2 regions of the Streptomyces sp. HUAS TT7 genome follow, and region 1 is predicted to be linked to the other one. Evidence: predicted binding sites of a transcription regulator. Region 1 holds the regulator's gene; the other holds the start of a gene.

What was found. Region 1 encodes HrcA, which represses chaperone genes, less so after heat shock. Its sites were predicted from a motif close to TTNGCACTCNGNNNNNCNGAGTGCNAA; they were not measured.
Region 2: groL (chaperonin GroEL) is a predicted target of HrcA. The motif match lies at 1,814-1,840, and genes of this name have one in related genera.

What each region holds. Positions count from the first base shown of each region.
Region 1 covers NZ_CP196175.1:5,824,946-5,829,152, reverse strand. The annotation lists gene ACSHXC_RS26210 (nitronate monooxygenase) at 1-174, opposite strand, end outside; gene dnaJ (molecular chaperone DnaJ) at 370-1,506, opposite strand; gene hrcA (heat-inducible transcriptional repressor HrcA) at 1,507-2,526, opposite strand; gene ACSHXC_RS26195 (MBL fold metallo-hydrolase) at 2,682-3,404, shown strand; gene ACSHXC_RS26190 (DUF3097 domain-containing protein) at 3,545-4,207, shown strand, end outside.
Region 2 covers NZ_CP196175.1:3,956,709-3,960,915, reverse strand. The annotation lists gene thrC (threonine synthase) at 1-273, shown strand, start outside; gene ACSHXC_RS17825 (MoaD/ThiS family protein) at 335-610, shown strand; gene ACSHXC_RS17820 (cold-shock protein) at 1,034-1,237, shown strand; gene groL (chaperonin GroEL) at 1,970-3,592, shown strand; gene ACSHXC_RS17810 (hypothetical protein) at 3,895-4,207, shown strand, end outside.

The sequences.
Region 1 (4,207 bases):
CAGCCCGCGCATCTGCTTGATCTCCTGGTACATGCCGTCGGCGGTCTTGTACCCGGCGGCCAGGAATCCGAGCCCTCCGGCCTCGGAGACGGCCGCGGCCAGCGCCGGACCGGAGGCGCCGCCCGCCATGGGCGCCTGCACGATCGGATACCGGCAGAGATCGGTCAAAGCCATGCCCGCATCGTGCCACGGCGTTGCTCTCGCACCGAATCGCCTGTCCCTCCCGGGGTGAGTAACCCCAGCCCCCCTTGCTCGGGGTGGGCACAACCGGAGCACGGTCTGCAGACCGAAGGTCTCGGGGGTTTGGGGCGCAGCCCCAAAAAAGGAAAGGGGGCCACGGGGATGCACCCCGTAGCCCCCTCCCACGGCTCAACGCCCGTTGAACGCGTCCTTCAGGCGGGAGAACAGCCCCTGCTGCCCCGGCTGGAACTGGCCCGTGGGGCGTTCCTCGCCGCGGAGCTTGGCCAGCTGACGCAGGAGGTCCTCCTGCGCGGGGTCCAGCTTGCCCGGGGTCATGACCTCGACGTGCACGATGAGGTCACCGCGCCCGCCGCCCCGCAGGTGCGTGATGCCGCGGCCGTGCAGCGGGATGGACTGGCCGGACTGGGTGCCCGGGCGGATGTCCACCTCCTCCATGCCGTCCAGCGTCTGCAGCGGCACCTTCGTGCCGAGCGCCGCCGCCGTCATGGGGATGGTGACCGTGCAGTGCAGATCGTCGCCGCGGCGCTGGAACACGTCGTGCGGAAGCTCGTGGATCTCCACGTACAGGTCGCCGGCGGGGCCGCCGCCGGGGCCGACCTCGCCCTCCCCCGCGAGCTGGATCCGGGTGCCGTTGTCGACACCGGCCGGGATCTTCACCGTGAGGGTGCGCCGCGAACGGATGCGCCCGTCGCCCGCGCACTCGGGGCACGGGGTCGGGACCACGGTGCCGAAGCCCTGGCACTGGGGGCAGGGCCGCGAGGTCATGACCTGGCCCAGGAAGGACCGGGTGACCTGGGACACCTCGCCGCGGCCGCGGCACATGTCACAGGTCTGCGCGGAGGTGCCGGGGGCGGCTCCCTCGCCCGAACAGGTCGTACACACCACCGCGGTGTCGACCTGGATCTCCTTGGTGGTGCCGAAGGCCGCCTCGTTGAGGTCGATCTCCAGGCGGATCATGGCGTCCTGGCCGCGGCGGGTCCGCGAGCGCGGGCCGCGCTGCGATGCCGTGCCGAAGAAGGCGTCCATGATGTCCGAGAAATTGCCGAAGCCACCCGCGCCGAAGCCGCCGGCACCGCCGCCGCCCGACGACGACAGCGGGTCCCCGCCGAGGTCGTACACCTGCTTCTTCTGCGGGTCCGACAACACCTCGTACGCGGCGTTGATCTCCTTGAAGCGCTCCTGCGTCTTCGGGTCCGGATTCACATCCGGGTGGAGTTCACGTGCGAGGCGCCGGAACGCCTTCTTGATCTCGTCCTGTGATGCGTCGCGGCGCACGCCGAGTACGGCGTAGTAGTCCGTGGCCACTTACGACTCCGCCAGGATCTGTCCGACGTAACGTGCCACTGCGCGTACCGCTCCCATCGTTCCGGGGTAATCCATGCGGGTCGGTCCGACCACGCCGAGTTTGGCGACCGCCTCGCCGCCGGAACCGTAGCCGACCGATACGACGGACGTGGAGTTCAGTCCTTCGTGGGCGTTGTTCTCGTGCCCGATGCGTACGGTCATGCCCGATTCCTTGGCCTCGCCGAGCAGCTTGAGGAGCACGACCTGCTCCTCCAGCGCCTCCAGCACCGGCCTGATGGTCAGCGGGAAGTCGTGTCCGAAGCGGGTGAGATTGGCGGTGCCGCCGATCATCAACCGCTCCTCGGTCTCTTCGACCAGGGTTTCGAGGAGGGTGGCGAGGACCGTCGAAACGGTTCCTCGGTCCTCCGGTTCAAAGGACTCCGGCAGGTCCTGCACCAGCTGCGGCACGTCCGCGAAGCGGCGTCCCACCACCCGTGCGTTGAGCCGGGCCCGCAGGTCCGCGAGCGCGGCCTCGCCGAACGGCGCCGGGCAGTCGACCATGCGCTGCTCGACGCGGCCGGTGTCGGTGATCAGCACCAGCATCAGCCGGGCCGCGGCGAGTGAGAGAAGCTCCACATGCCGCACCGTGGACCGGGTCAGCGACGGGTACTGGACGACCGCCACCTGCCGGGTCAGCTGCGCGAGCAGCCGCACCGTACGGGCCACGACGTCGTCCAGGTCCACCGCGCTGTCCAGGAAGTTCTGGATCGCGCGGCGCTCCGGCGACGACAGGGGCTTGACGCCCGCCAGCCGGTCGACGAAGAGCCGGTAGCCCTTGTCGGTCGGGATCCGGCCGGCGCTGGTGTGGGGCTGGGCGATGAAGCCCTCCTCCTCCAGTACGGCCATGTCGTTGCGCACGGTCGCCGGGGACACGCCGAGGGCGTGCCGCTCGGTGAGGGCCTTGGACCCCACCGGTTCCTCGGTGCCGACATAGTCCTGGACGATGGCGCGCAGCACCTCGAGCCTGCGTTCACTGAGCATCGCGCACACCTCCAGTTGCCGTCCGTTTGGCACTCACTGTGTTCGAGTGCCAGCAATCCCCCGGCCAGTGTACGGCCGACCGGTACGCCCCTAGCAAGGGCGGCCGACCACGCTACCGTGCGGCGTCGCCGGTCGATTGCGGATAGCGTCGCGTCATGGACGTCAGTTGGGAAGAGTTCGGCTGGGAGCGCCTCGGCGACGGAGTCGGGCGCAGGCGCCTGCCCGTCTGGGACGCCACGGCCGCACTGATCGCCGGGGAGACCTCGCTCCTCTTGTACGACACCGGTGCGACGCTGCGCGAGGGCGCCGAACTCCGGGCGCAGGCCGAGGCCCTCTTCGGCCGCCGTGTGACCCATATCGCGCTCAGCCACCCCCACTTCGACCACGTCCTGGGCACGGCCGCGTTCTCCGGGGCCGAGGTGTACGGGGCGGTCGGCATCGAGCGGGCGCTGGTGCGCGAGGCGCTGCGTGACGACGCGGCCCGCCAGGGCGTGTCCACCGAGGACGCGGCCGAGGCGGCCGACCTGCTGGTGCTTCCGCACCACGCGGTGTGCGGCGAGTGGACGCTGGACCTGGGCGGCCGTCAGGTGCTGCTCGCCAATGTCGGCCCCGGTCACAGCGGCCACGACCTCGCGGTCCTGGTCCCGGCGACCGGCGGCTCGCCGGAGATCGTCTTCTGCGGCGACCTGGTCGAGGAGTCGGGCGAGCCCCAGGCGGGCTCCGACGCGGTGACCTCGCGCTGGCCGACCGCCCTGGACCGGCTGCTCTCGCTGGGCGGCGAGGACGCGGTGTACGTGCCGGGGCACGGGGCGGTGGTGGACGCGGCCTTCGTACGGGGTCAGCGGGACCAACTCGCGGCGCGGTTCGGCGTGTTGTAACCCCGGCGCCGGTCCGTCCCGGCCACCCCCGGACAATGGGGCCGATGCGCGGCTACAGCCCCGATCTCACGCCGCCCTGGCTGCATCTCCCGGGGGGCCGACCCCCGGCCCCCCGGCCGCAGCCCCGAATAATGGGGCCCATGCGTAGCTACAGCCCTGATCTCACGCCGCCCTGGAAGAAGAAGCAGGCGCCCGTTCCCGAGGTGCCTGCCGAGGTCGACCTCGTCGTCGAGGAGGTCTCCACGGGATTCTGCGGAGCCGTGATCCGCTGCGAGAAGACCGCCGAGGGGCCGACGGTCACCCTGGAGGACCGCTTCGGCAAGCACCGCGTCTTCCCGCTCGCACCCCGCGGCTTCCTCCTGGAGGGCAAGGTCGTCACGCTCGTACGCCCCTCCGCGTCCGCCCCCGCAGGGCCCGCCCGTACGGCCTCCGGATCGCTGGCCGTGCCGGGGGCGCGGGCCCGGGTCGCGCGGGCGGGGCGGATCTATGTCGAGGGGCGCCACGACGCCGAGCTCGTGGAGCGGGTGTGGGGGGACGACCTCCGGATCGAGGGCGTGGTCGTCGAGTACCTGGAGGGCATCGACGACCTTCCGGCGATCGTGGCCGAGTTCGCGCCCGGGCCGGATGCGCGGCTGGGGGTTCTGGTGGACCACCTGGTCCCGGGCTCGAAGGAGTCCCGCATCGCGGCGTCCGTGACGCATCCCGATGTGCTGGTCGTCGGTCACCCGTACATCGACGTGTGGGAGGCGGTGAAGCCGGCGTCCGTGGGGATTGCGGGGTGGCCGGTCGTGCCGCGGGGGCAG
Region 2 (4,207 bases), 1.9 Mb from region 1:
GCGGTGGAGGACGTGAACGACGGGCAGATCGTCGACGCGATCAAGCTCCTCGCCCGGACCGAGGGCATCTTCGCGGAGACCGCGGGTGGCGTGACGGTGGGCGTCACCAAGAAGCTCATCGAGGCCGGTCTGATCGACCCGTCGCTCACCACGGTCGTGCTCAACACCGGTGACGGGCTCAAGACCCTGGACGCGGTGGCCGCCACGTCCCAGGCGACCGCGACCATCCGCCCGAGCCTGGACGCCTTCCGAGAAGCCGGCCTCGCCCACTGAGCCGCTGCCGGACGGGGCCCAGCCCGCTGAGCCACTGCTGAACGAAGAGGAGCACCGAACCATGAGCGTGAACGTCCGCATCCCCACGATTCTCCGCACCTACACCGGCGGCCGGGCCGAGGTCGCCGCCGAGGGCGCCACCCTCGCCGAGGTCATCGCCGACCTGGAGAAGAACCACACCGGCATCGCCGCGCGCGTCCTGGACGACCAGGGCAAACTGCGCCGCTTCGTCAACGTGTACGTCAACGACGACGACGTGCGCTTCGAGCAGGGCCTGCAGACGGCCACCCCGGAGGGCGCCGGCGTCTCGATCATCCCGGCGGTCGCGGGCGGCTGACCGCCGGCGCACGTAACTAAATCCGTACCCACAGTTGAACCCAGAGTTGCCCTCTCCGCACGAGAAGCGGAGGGGGCAATTCAGCATGGTTGAGCGGGGTACAGTTGGGGAAGCGCCTTCGCTTCGAGTGCCAAGTGCATATGAGAACGCGACAACATGAGGTCAAAGTGTGTGTGTCCTTTGTGCCTTAAGTGCGCTTTGCCCGGCCCGACTTGCCCCGGAATGTTGAATTCACGGCATTCCGCTCTCGGCGCGTGCCCGGAATTCTCGTCCGATTGACCTGTTGCAGAGGGCAGTTGGGCAGATACATTCAGCCGCGGTCGACGCGTTCCGGCGCACACCCTCTCCTGTCGGAGGGTGGAGGTCTGACCCGGGTCCGCGAAGTGTGGTCCCGTGCAAGGGCCAGTAATAGGGGAGTTAGGCATGGCTCAGGGCACCGTCAAGTGGTTCAACGCGGAGAAGGGGTACGGCTTCATCGCGGTCGACGGTGGTGCGGATGTTTTCGTCCACTACAGCGCGATCCAGATGGACGGTTACCGCACCCTTGAAGAAGGTCAGCGAGTCGAGTTCGAGATCTCGCAGGGCCAGAAGGGTCCGCAGGCGGACATGGTCAAGCTCGCCGTCTGATCTCGGCGCGATCGGCCACCGACGCACTCACGCATGAAGGGGGCTGCCCAAAAGGGTGGCCCCCTTCACGCGTCCCTGCGTCCTCCGTGGTGCGGCTCGGTGGGTCCCTGCTGGGGCTCTGCCCCCGGACCCCCGTTCGCGCCTGAAGGGCGCTCGTCCTCAATCTCCCCCAAGGCCTTAAGGGCCAGGGGGGACCCCCATGACAGGCTGGGTATGCCCGCACGGAAACCCTGATAGGGGCGCGGGGAACTGCGCGACCAGTCACGTACGACCTGCGGGCGAAGGCGGGTTCAGGGGCGCGAGGAACGGCGCGAGCAACCACGCACGACCCGCACGTCGAAGGCGGCTTAGGGGCGCGGGGAACTGCGCGACCAGCCTCCCCCAAGCTCTCAACTTCGTTCGAGCAGGGGGGACCCCCATCGGCCCGCGGACGAAACGGACGGCCCTCCGCGAGGAGCCGGGGTGTGGGGGCGGAACCCCTACCGGTGCCGGGGGACCGGACGACACCGGTAAGTGGAGGGGTCCGGTTCAAGAGACTCGCTTGCACTCGCAGGTGCCGAGTGCTAATCATTGGGCTTAGCACTCTCCCAGTGAGAGTGACAGAACTTGGATCGGGTCAGTGAGGCCCGCAACCCGCGTGGGGCAAGGAACCACAAGGGCTGCAGGCCGTCCGTCGCGGGCGCCGGCGCGATCCACGAAGAACGCCACCCCTGTCCGGGAGGACCACTTCACATGGCCAAGATCATCGCGTTCGACGAGGAGGCACGGCGCGGTCTCGAGCGCGGGATGAACCAGCTCGCCGACGCCGTCAAGGTCACCCTCGGCCCCAAGGGCCGCAACGTCGTCCTCGAGAAGAAGTGGGGCGCCCCCACGATCACCAACGATGGTGTTTCCATCGCCAAGGAGATCGAGCTCGAGGACCCGTACGAGAAGATCGGCGCCGAGCTGGTCAAGGAAGTCGCCAAGAAGACGGACGACGTCGCCGGTGACGGTACGACCACCGCGACCGTCCTGGCCCAGGCCCTGGTGCGCGAGGGTCTGCGCAACGTGGCCGCCGGCGCCAACCCGATGGCCCTGAAGCGCGGCATCGAGAAGGCCGTCGAGGCCGTCTCGGCCGCCCTCCTGGAGCAGGCGAAGGATGTCGAGACCAAGGAGCAGATCGCTTCCACGGCCTCCATCTCCGCCGCCGACACCCAGATCGGCGAGCTCATCGCCGAGGCCATGGACAAGGTCGGCAAGGAAGGCGTCATCACCGTCGAGGAGTCGCAGACCTTCGGTCTCGAGCTTGAGCTCACCGAGGGCATGCGCTTCGACAAGGGCTACATCTCGGCGTACTTCGCGACCGACATGGAGCGCATGGAGGCGGCCCTGGATGACCCGTACATCCTGATCGTCAACTCCAAGATCTCCTCCGTGAAGGACCTGCTCCCGCTCCTGGAGAAGGTCATGCAGTCGGGCAAGCCGCTGCTGATCATCGCCGAGGACGTCGAGGGCGAGGCCCTGTCGACCCTGGTCGTCAACAAGATCCGTGGCACCTTCAAGTCCGTCGCCGTCAAGGCCCCGGGCTTCGGTGACCGCCGCAAGGCCATGCTCGGTGACATCGCCATCCTCACGGGCGGCACGGTCATCTCCGAGGAGGTCGGCCTCAAGCTGGAGAACGCCGGTCTCGACCTGCTCGGCCGCGCCCGCAAGGTCGTCATCACCAAGGACGAGACGACGATCGTCGACGGTGCCGGTGACAGCGACCAGGTCCAGGGCCGCGTCAACCAGATCCGCGCCGAGATCGAGAACAGCGACTCGGACTACGACCGCGAGAAGCTCCAGGAGCGCCTCGCCAAGCTCGCCGGCGGCGTGGCCGTCATCAAGGCGGGCGCGGCCACCGAGGTCGAGCTCAAGGAGCGCAAGCACCGCATCGAGGACGCCGTTCGCAACGCGAAGGCGGCCGTCGAGGAGGGCATCGTCGCCGGTGGTGGCGTGGCCCTGCTCCAGGCCTCCGCGGTGTTCGAGAAGCTGGAGCTCGAGGGTGACGAGGCGACCGGCGCCAACGCCGTGAAGCTCGCCCTTGAGGCCCCGCTGAAGCAGATCGCCGTCAACGGTGGTCTTGAGGGTGGCGTCGTCGTGGAGAAGGTGCGCAACCTGGCCGTCGGCCACGGTCTGAACGCCGCCACGGGCGAGTACGTCGACATGATCGCCGAAGGCATCATCGACCCGGCGAAGGTGACGCGCTCTGCCCTGCAGAACGCCGCCTCCATCGCCGCGCTGTTCCTGACCACCGAGGCCGTCATCGCCGACAAGCCGGAGAAGGCCGCCGCGGCCGCTCCGGGCGGCATGCCGGGCGGTGACATGGACTTCTGAGCCCCGGCTCAGTAGCTCCTGGCTGTACGCCGAGGGCGGCACCCCCATCACGGGGGTGCCGCCCTCGGGCGTTTCCCGAACCGGGCCGCGCGAGCGAGCACTTCTGCCGACCCTCACCTCACATTGGCCTGTTTCCGCCGCACTCTGCCAGGGGACTACTGGGAACCGCGATTACGGATAGTTAGAGTTACGTTGCATGTGAGAACAGTTGAGAACAGTGCTGTACGGGGGAGGGTGTTTTGCCACCAAGCGGGGGTGGGGCGGCGTCGCAGTCGCCGTCTTGGCCGTTCAACGTGCTCGATGTGGCGCAGACGGCCGCGGGGGACGTGGTCACCGAGCTGACGTCGTTCACGAAGTTCCAGCAGCGCGTGGATGAGCTGATCCGAAACCTCAAGGGCTCTCCGGCCGGACCGGGCGAGGTGGGCCAAGAGCGGCTGGCCCGCGACCAGTTCGGGGGCGGGGGCGGCGCGTTCGCCGAGGCCTCGGGCCTGTTCACCTCGTACGAGACGGTGATCGCCGAGTTGGAGAGCCTGTCCGGGCTGCTGTCGGACTCCATCGAGGGCATGGGCATCGCGGTACTGGCTTCCCACAAGGGCTACCAGAACATCGACGCCG